Regions from separate parts of the Ruminococcus sp. 1001136sp1_2201st1_G3_2201SCRN_220225 genome, predicted to be linked through region 1. Evidence: riboswitches for the same ligand, from Rfam matches in the RefSeq annotation. Region 1 holds a riboswitch; each other region holds the start of a gene.
What was found. A riboswitch is a leader RNA that binds a small molecule or an ion and turns the genes downstream of it on or off. The one in region 1 is predicted to bind cyclic di-GMP.

Region 1 (3,282 bases):
TCTCCCGGTGACAAAAAGGTAAGTACCATCTGTCACTTACCTTTTTATAAAACACTATTTTCCCGCGCCTGTGGTATCCACAGTAAAACACCCGGAGATATTTCTCCGGGTGCCGGTCATCTTTAAAATCATTAGTTCCAGAACGCTCCATAAATCTTCTGAATCTTAGCGATCTGTGCATCTGTAATCTGATTCAATGCATTCTGAACAGCTGCATAAGTCTGTGGTCTGGTGTTCTTCAGGGAAGCATTGTTCAAGATGTAATCCTTAACAGATTCTGCAAAATATTCGGAAGCATTCTGTGTTACATAGGCTTTATTGAAGGCTGTAACATTTGCCTTCTCAGCTACAAAAATGCTCTGGAAGCTTGCTGTCTTATCTACATTTCCTGCGATGAATGCGAGGAAATGACCCAGCTCATGATAAACAGAATCATCGATCTGCTTCATTGTAATAGATCTTGATCTTGCATCAAAATATCCGGAATAGTTGACGGATGGATCAACAACAAGCTTAAATCCCAGCTGCTGATATGCTGCAATTACACGATTGTCCATCTTGCCTGCAACACTTGCTACATTTGCTTCGTATTTACTCTGGTTCTGTGAAGAGCTTGCTGCTGCAGTTGCCTGGGAAACGGAAGTACCAGAAGAAGTAGTGCTTACAGCGGTCTCATTGGCAATTGATACCTGCTGTGTAGTTGTTGTCTGAACAGTTGTTGTGATCTTGGATGTAACAACTTTCTTTTTGGATTTCTTGGTGTATTTCGCTGTTGCTTTGGTAACAACGGTTGTCTTGGTATCTACTGTTGTATTACCGGCTTTATTTGTTTTATTGGTTACTTTTGTTTTGGTTTTCAGTTTCTTGGTGTAGCTCTTCTTGGAAGCCTTTTTTAATTTAACAGTCTTCCTGATTGTCTTGGTACTGGAGGTAGTCTTCACAGTAGTCTTCGGCTGGGAAGCCAGTGGAGTTTCATCTTCTATGATGGAAGTCTCCATGATCGGATCTGTATAACTGGGGAATTCAGGTGTTTCTCCTGCTCCTGAGAATAATGAAACGCCGCCGATCACTGCTGCCAATGCTATAGCAGCACAACTGGAAACAACTTTTTTATTTGCGAGCCACTCTGTTAATTTCTTTCCTTTCATAAATAACACACCTTTCTTGAACCATAATGTAACTGACTTGCCGCTATCTGGAAACTATCAGTCCCATCAGTTTGTGGAAATAAAAAAACCGTTTATCAGATTAAATAAACGGTCGCCACAAACAGAAGAACCACGTCTCCTGTCATATTACATTACCTAATCAATATCAATGCGGCAACCGGCTGTCATAGTCCTGAGACCTTAGACCCTTGGCTTTGCGTCCCTGTCTTTCAACAGGTTTGCCTTTTATTCACTTCATATAATAAAGCAAACTGTCACTTTTGTCAACGGAATTTCCTTGTTAAAACTTACAAAAATCTGTCTAAAAAGTACGAAAGCAAAAAATCTGCAAAAATATCTGAGCTGATTGTAACGCATGATAATCATTCTCAAATATTTTCACAGATTCCTTTTCGATGTCTGGAGGACAGCAGACACGCATTACAGTTTGCGCGTAGACTCCCGCTCTATAAGAGTTCCGCCCAGTATTTGCCGTTTCACTACCTTTTTCCGGTTGATCAGATCAAACAAGGTACGGACGCTCTGAAGGGCAATTTCCACTCTTGGATATTTTAATGTTGTGATGGATGGATGATAATATTCCGCAATGTCCTGACCATCTGCTCCTGCCACACAATAATCCTCCGGTACTCTTTTGCCGCTGTCAATAACTGCTCTGCATGCTCCTACCGCCAAAGTATCTGAAATTGCATAAATGCAGGAAAACTCCACCCCCGATTTCAAAAGCTCACAGGTACAGTTATAACCATTCTCAATCGTATAAATTCTTTTACCTGGTTTTAAACGAATTATAAGCTTCTCATCGTACTCCAGTCCATTTTTCTCCAGTGACCTTTTATAGCCATTGAGATGGCATCTTCCAAGACCTTCATCTCCGGAAGTAATAAAGGCGATCCTTTTATGTCCGCAGCTGCACAGATAATCAACCATACTCTGGCTCTCAATCTCTGTATCAGTCGTCACAAGGGCACTTTTAGGATAAGTTCCTGTATCCTCCGGAACTGTTTTTCCGGAATCACTGATCACATACGGAACTCTCAGCATTCTCAGCCTTGACTCGTCATAATTATACATACCTCCAAGAAATATGATTCCTTTGACTTTTTTCTCTTTTTCCAGCTGAAGGGCAAGCTCAACTTCGTCTTCATCATCTGCTACATTCTGCAATACCAGGCAATATTTCCTGTCACGGGCTTCCCGCTCCAATACATGCAGCATAACACCCCAGTATGAGTTGCTGATTTCTTTTATTATAACTGCGATCGTATTGGAATCAGCCCTTTTCAGATTTTTCATCCTTTTCAATATGACAGGATGCTTTTCCAGGCATCTGAAGACCTGCCTTTTTCTCTGCTGTAAGCCTTTCTTCCTGAACCCCTACTTCATATTCCACAATTTCCGCAGCATTTTCACTTTCACTTACCGCAAAAAGCCGGTTCTTCACCAGACAACCCCAGGAAGGATTCTGCATTTGTATGATAAGAGGAGTTCCTGCAACATCTCCTAGGATCTCATTATACGGAATCAGATAGATACCTTTTCCAAGCTCCTGTTTCTCCAATACAGCAGGGGCATCATGCTGTGTATAGGTTCCGATAAGCAAAATATCCATGCTTTCTTCCATCTCCTTTGTTAATTCCTTTTACTGGAATTTCAGTTCATCTGACAATTCCACAACCATGTGTAATTCACCTGGTGACATCACCTTTTTTCCATGAATTACCACATTGTCAAAATAGAAGCCATGAGGTCTGCACACTTCATTTTTCATCTCAAAACCACGTATAATGGATACTGGAAAAGTGCCTTCTGTAATTTCAATATTTTTAAAGAAAATATCATTTACCATGCCTCTTTCCCTGTCTCGTGAATACTTGGAATCAAGAGTTTTAATATCAATAAATTTTTCCTGGGCATCTTCAATTCGGATGTTTTCATAAACAATATCATGTACATGGGCACGGTCAGCGTTATGAATTGTCAGTACTCCACCTGACTGATTGCCCTCATACTGGCAATGTACAACATCACAATTTCTGAAAACAACATCTGTAATTTCGTCACACCTGGTTTCATATCCGATTTCAAGTGTGTTTCCAAATTCTGCATTCCA
Region 2 (3,282 bases), on a different contig from region 1:
GTATCGTCAGTGTATAGTTTCTGGCAAATTCAGGAGGTGTGTAATAGTAGATTGCCACAATACCCGGTGCATCTTTTCTGGAACAGGCTGCAATATCAATATAGGATCCGTCTTCCCTGGCAAACCGTTCTGAATAAGATCTTTCTTCATATCCGGTAAAATCCATAATAATGTCTTTTTGCAGATACTCCGTAATCTCATCAGTCAGAGACTCATCCGTACTGTATTCGCAGTCCGTCTTTCCCTCTGTATCCAGTACAATGATACCATCCACCCAGAGAGTCTGCAGGTTTTCTTTCAGGAACTCCCGGCTTAGATGACCGCCGTTTTCTTTTTCCGTTTTAATATTTGTACTCATCTGTCTGGCACTTTCAATAGCACGGAGGAGGCTTTTGGATTCCGAAGATTCATTATAATGGGTGTAGGTGGAACACTGCACTTTGACATAATTTACAATCTCTACCATTCTTTTCTCTGCTTCCGTTTTCTCCGCATGAAAGAAATAAAACAGAGAGACTACTGCCACACAGATTCCAATCATACCACCGAGCAGCTGGATTCGTTTTTCTTTTTTCTTTCTCTTAATATCCAAGATCATCCACCTCCAGATATTTCTGGGGATCATCCAGATATTTTCCAATAATTTTCAGGGATGTGCCATCCTGACGCATTTCTTCCAGAGTCTGGCTCATCTGCTCACAGATTCCTCTGTCATCATCTTTTGCAAAAGCGACACCTATTCCAGTGATCATCAAAGGTTCTTCCAGGATACGGAAGCTTGCATCATAATCCTTCATATACTGAACAATCGATTCCTCATGTGCGGCGACTGCATCTACATAGCCTTTTCCCAGAAATGTATAGATCAGTTCCCTGTGTCCTAGGCTGATCAGATTGCCCAGCTTTGGGATTCTTTCATCTGTCCGGTTCAGAAAGATGTCTTCCGGTTTGGTTGTGGACTGGACAGCAAGGTTCTTTCCCTCCAGGTCATTCAGGCTGTAGATATCGCTGTTCTCATTTACAGCGACCACCTGACGGCTTGCTATGTACGGTCCTGCCCAGCGGTAATCGTCAAGACGTCCTTCCATAGAAAAGCAGCCCATGATACAGTCAATCTCTCCGCTCTCTACCAGTTCTTTTTTCTTCTCCCAGTTGATCTGGACAACCTCCACCTGATATCCCATTCTTTTGAAAGCTTCCGTAGCCAGTTCTACATCTATGCCCGTCGGTACGCCATCCTCGTTCAGATAATTGTATGGCGGATAGCTGTCACTGCCGAGAGTAATGACGGGCTTTTCTGTTTCATCTTTCGTGTTATCTGTGTTTTTACACCCTGCCAGGGTGACTGCTAAAATTCCCGCAAGCAGAATGCCTGCAATCACTTTTTTTCCTTTCATTTTCTGTCTATCCTAACTATCCTTCTCGTATTTTTCATATCTGATTCCCTGCCATAAAATTATTATTGTTACGTCTATGAAATAACACCGTAAAAAAACACTGTCTCACAGACAGTGCACCTCAGTTCATGCAACTGGCTGCCATTTTACAGGCCCTGTAGCTTTGCGTCACAGACTTTCGTCTGTTTTGCCGATTTTCTTATTATAGCTTTTAAAATTCTGCAAAAAACCTATTTTATTATACTCCATTGCTCCACTTTACACAAGAAAAACCTCACCGCTTTAACACTTAAAAATAAAAAAAAGAACAGTCGATACATATACTCGAACTGTTCTCCTTCTTCCGAAGTCCACGCAGCATTGACATTACTGTTTCCTACTCATTTGTACTCAGATCGTTCCATATCCTTGGAACTTCTTTTTGCTCTTCTGTCAGCTTCTCCGAATTAATATCATAGGTTATTACGTTTTTACTTTCTTCTACGTTTTTGTGAGGCGGCCAGCCTGTAATAGGGCCAACTTCCGGATCTTTTGCATTATTAAAATGCATTCTAAAATTTTTTCCATACACTTGGTTTAACCCCGCCCGGATACAATTGTATTTTTTAGTTCCCTTGCCGCAGCTCCCATAGGATGCTGGCTGTCATACACCAGGCAGATCTGGCGTTCCGGAATTTCATCTTTTAATGGAATCTGTACGATCTCTTTTTTCAAAAGGGAAGGTGCGGCCATTGGCTGGGGCAAAAAGGCAAGCCCGAGCTCGCATTTTACCAGAGGCAGGATCTGATCCGCAGTGGCAGCTTCCGTATCCGGGGAAAGATCCAGGCCATGGGACAAAAATACGCTGTTGTAAAATTTATAGGTCATAGTTTCCCGCCCAAGAGAAATCATCGGATAGTTCTTTACCTCCCGAAGGGAAAGTTCCTGGCTGCCAAGGGCAGTAAAAGTAGTGCCTCCAACCAGAATCTCCTGAAACGGCATGAGCATGATCTGTTTCAATGGGGAATCCACCTCTGCCGGAGTGGAAACTACTGCAAAATCAATCTTTCCGCTTTTAACAGCTTCAATGGCTTCCGGTGTGGAATGGTTGTAAAGCTTCAGCCGGATTCCCGGATAAGTCATGTGAAAACTTTTTAATTTATCCAGCAGGAAAATATTGAGGGCAGTTTCACTGGCACCGATGGCTACACTTCCGTGAGATAATCCGGAGCTGTCTGCCAGCTCCTCTTCTGCTGCCTGAAACTGCTCCATTGCACTTAGCACATGATTATAAAGCCGTTCTCCTTCCGGAGTGAGCTGTACGCCGCGGTTGGTACGGATAAATAAAGTGGTATTCAGCTGTTGTTCCAGACAATTCATGGCCCGGGTAATATTAGGCTGGCTGTTGTTTAACGCCTGAGCCGCCTTGGTAAAATTGTGGTATTTTGCCACATAATAAAAGATCTTATAATACTCGAAGTTAACATCCATAATATTTTTCCTTTTCTTTTGGCATATCATATGTTTATTCCAGTTATATCAATTATAGTTTTTACTTATTTCTACGTCAAGCGTATTATGTACTCGAAAACCATATGGCGTTGTACTTGCCACATGCTTCCCTCTTAAGGTAGAAACTACCACCACCTCCCCTGTATATCGCTTAAGAGGAAAATACCCTTTAGGATAATTTCTACTCCTAAAGGGTATTTTTATAAATAATTATTTATTTAATTTATGAAATAATATAAAACAATACTTAACCGCTCAGGTATTTTCCGGATAAATCCCAATAAACGTTAGAAGCGGAAGTACACGGAAATCATGTAAAACAATTTTCATTTCCCTGGCTTTTTTCCCCTTAACAGGAATGATCTTCTGATAGCCAATTACCGTTCCTGTGTAA
Region 3 (3,282 bases), on a different contig from region 1:
ACAGATTCATCAATATTTTTTTCAGATGAACTGCATTGCTCCAAACATATATACCACTGTAATCATCATGTTCTCCTATAACATGAAGTCCTTTTTCTTCTGCCTGAAAAGATAGTGACTCCGTGATTTCCTGACATACCTGGTCCAGATTGATGGATTCATCACTAAAAACCACTGTATCTGATTCTAATTTTGCCATATCTAAAACATCATTTATCAATGATAGTAGCAGTTTCGATGACTCATGTATTTTATTCATGCAATCCTTTGCCCGCTCAGCATCATTTCCGCTTTTCTCAAGAATCGTAAGCATGCCAATAATACCATTGATCGGTGTTCTGATATCATGAGACATGTTATTTAAAAAGGAAGTCTTAGCCTTATTGGCACTCTGTGCTTCTACAAGTGCATTTTGTAATTCCTGCTGTTTTTCTTCAAGCTCCTGATTCAGCTTCAATGCCTGCTCAGCAGACTTCTTGGATTTTTCTTCCGCACGTTTTGATTTTTTCAAAGAATCAAGAATTATACACAGAACAACGAAAAAAGAAATTCCAGCGATAAGTGAAACTGTCAGTAAATTGTCCTGAATAAAATCCTTCGCTGTAACTTTTCGTAAGGAAGCATTATACGAAACTACTGCACCTGAAAATTGAGTTGTAGGCATAGATGTCAGTGTTTTATTCAGAATGGACAAAAGAACCGGTTCTCCCTGCAGAATAGCAAATGGAACATCAGCTTCTTTTGTCAGGAAAACACTATGAAGCTTATTATTTTTCAAATAGTCTGAAACAGTACCTGAATTGCTTACAATACAATCCGTCTCCCCTTTCTGCATTGCTTTTACTGCTGCATCTGATGTTTCATATTCCACAACCTTCCATTGCGGATAATTGTATGAAAGATATGCTTTCAATGCAAAATCATCTTTTTCAACAGCAACTATATTCTCTTTATTTTCATCAAAAGAATCCTTTGCCGTAATTGCTGCCATATTGAGAGTCAACAGCGTATCCGACAAAGCAAATCCATTTGTTTCTGCAAAGTATGGATTCTGGTTTGCATGAAAAATCAGGTCTATTTTTCCATCCTGCAATGCCTGAAGCAGTTCACTTCTTGTCTCATATCCATTTAATTCAAATTCCAGAGTCTGACCTTGCAGACAATTTTCTGCAAGATCCACATAATCTGTAATAACACCTGTCAGTTTACCTGTTGGTGGATCTACACTGCTGATACCTCCATCCTGATTCAGATACCCTATCCGGATTGCACCATGCTGCCCGATCCACTCACTTTCTTCTTTTGAAAGAAACGAGCTGCTCTGTGCAGAAAGATAACGCCTGTAGAGATCATCTGTGTAAAATGGGTTGTCATCCTTGATTCTGCGCATAGCACTATCCAGTGCTTCTTTGATATCCGGACGTTCTGGATTTATAGCGAAATAGATTTCTGTCTCTCCAATACTTGTAAGCGGTGAAATATCCGATTCTTCCCAACGGGATTCTTCTACCGAAACGAAGCAGTCAATTTCATGTTTCGACAGTTTGTCCATAACTTCTGCGGTATTAGAAACATTGACATGCTGCATATGCAGACCATACTTTAACTCCCATTCGTTAAGCACATCCTCCGTTATATTATCTTTAAACACACCAATATTTTTTCCCTCAAAAGAATCCAGATTTCCTGCTGTAAGATCCATATTGGATGCATCCGTATAGATGTAATATTTCTCTTCCCCCATAGGCATATCGGAAAAAAGCATATTTTCAGCACGTTCGTCTGTATAGGAAATGTCACCAAGAATATCAATCTCTCCATTTTCCAACTGTGTAAAGCAGTTTTTCCAATCACTTGTTATGTATTTATATGTCCATCCTGCATAACCTGCAATATCTTGAAGATACTCATAACCATAGCCGCTTCTTTCTCCCTTTTCATTGACGGTATTATAAGTTTCTTCAAAAGATCCTACCCGGATAACATTGTCAGAGTTTTCTTTGGCAAATGTAGGAACGGATAAAACAATAAAACATATAATTGTGCAAAATATAATGTAACAAAATTTGAAATTCATTATATTCTGTACTAATTTGCACTTCTTCATCTTTCTCCCCTCCTCTAGGCTACAGTTGCTTGCTTCCAGATTTTAATTTTACATTCATTAATTGTCAATAACCTCCCCGCTATTTTTCCAAACAGCTTCTGTATTACTTATTCAAGTGCTCTACCATAAAAAAGCACTGCCAAACAGACAGTGCAACCTCATTTCATGCAACTGGCTGCCATTTTACAGGCCCTATAGCTTTGCGTCCCAAACTTTCATCTGGTTTGCCGATTTCCTTATTATAGCTTTAATACTTACGCAAAAAAACTGATTTCATTATACTTTAATGCTCTAGTATACACAAGAAAACATTACCGTTTTAACGACAAAAATAAAAAAAGAACAGCCGATACATATACTCGAACTGTTCTTCTACTTCCGAAGACCACGCAGCATTGACATCACTGTTTCCTGCTCATTTGTACTCAGATTATTCCATATCCTTAAAACTTCTTTCTGTTTTTCTGTCAGATTCTCTGAATTACCTTCCTGAAAAAACTGTGATAATGTCACGCCCAAAGCTGTACATATTTTTTCAAGTGTGATCAGCGACGGCAGGTTTTCTTGCGCCATGATTCTTCCCAGTGATGACTGGGAAATTCCAAATACACATAAGCATGATACAATAGAGGCATGCTGAAGGAGGATCTCATATGGCAAAGCAAGCTGTACAATTTCTTCTTTTGTATGATATTTGTTATTCAACTCCATCGTTATTTTTAATGCCCTTTGAGACATCTCATGCATGATCAGATGGTCTTCACTTCCACCGTCTACAGTATATCCGGGCTTCATATTACTCAAATATTCTTCAAATGTCATGATTAACCAACCCCGTTTTCTTTAAAAAATTTCTGGATTTTATCAAATGGGATCACATCCAGATTATCGTAAAGATCTGTATGAACAGCCCCTGGAATTGTCAGCAGCTCTTTATTGGATGTGTACTTGCTGTCCTTGATCATAGATCATATTTTCATAAGCATCTTTTCCAAAATAATAACTGTGCGCTTTTTCTCCATGAACGATAAGGACTGCACTTCTGATTTCATTACTGTACTTTAATATTGGCTGATTCATAAATGACATACATCCAATACTGTTCCAGCCATCATTGGAATTTAGGCTCCTTTTATGATAACATCTGCCTTTATAATACTCACTATAATCTTTTA

Region 2: it holds a riboswitch for cyclic di-GMP, as region 1 does, so the genes downstream of both, AB5642_RS01130 (ABC transporter substrate-binding protein) here and AB5642_RS03395 (hypothetical protein) in region 1, are expected to answer to the same signal.
Region 3: it holds a riboswitch for cyclic di-GMP, as region 1 does, so the genes downstream of both, AB5642_RS02430 (transporter substrate-binding domain-containing protein) here and AB5642_RS03395 (hypothetical protein) in region 1, are expected to answer to the same signal.

What each region holds. Positions count from the first base shown of each region.
Region 1 is NZ_JBCOME010000005.1:87,561-90,842, forward strand. It holds gene AB5642_RS03395 (hypothetical protein) at 132-1,148, opposite strand; cyclic di-GMP riboswitch class I at 1,319-1,402, opposite strand; gene AB5642_RS03400 (LacI family DNA-binding transcriptional regulator) at 1,590-2,465, opposite strand; gene AB5642_RS03405 (beta-propeller fold lactonase family protein) at 2,443-2,781, opposite strand; gene AB5642_RS03410 (glycosyl hydrolase family 28 protein) at 2,812-3,282, opposite strand, start outside.
Region 2 is NZ_JBCOME010000002.1:18,985-22,266, forward strand. It holds gene AB5642_RS01125 (ATP-binding protein) at 1-598, opposite strand, end outside; gene AB5642_RS01130 (ABC transporter substrate-binding protein) at 582-1,397, opposite strand; cyclic di-GMP riboswitch class I at 1,524-1,599, opposite strand; gene AB5642_RS01135 (hypothetical protein) at 1,774-1,947, opposite strand; gene AB5642_RS01140 (LysR family transcriptional regulator) at 1,974-2,867, opposite strand; gene AB5642_RS01145 (alpha-L-fucosidase) at 3,144-3,282, opposite strand, start outside.
Region 3 is NZ_JBCOME010000003.1:150,012-153,293, forward strand. It holds gene AB5642_RS02430 (transporter substrate-binding domain-containing protein) at 1-2,107, opposite strand, end outside; cyclic di-GMP riboswitch class I at 2,271-2,346, opposite strand; gene AB5642_RS02435 (helix-turn-helix domain-containing protein) at 2,480-2,929, opposite strand; partial or broken gene AB5642_RS02440 (alpha/beta hydrolase) at 2,932-3,282, opposite strand, start outside.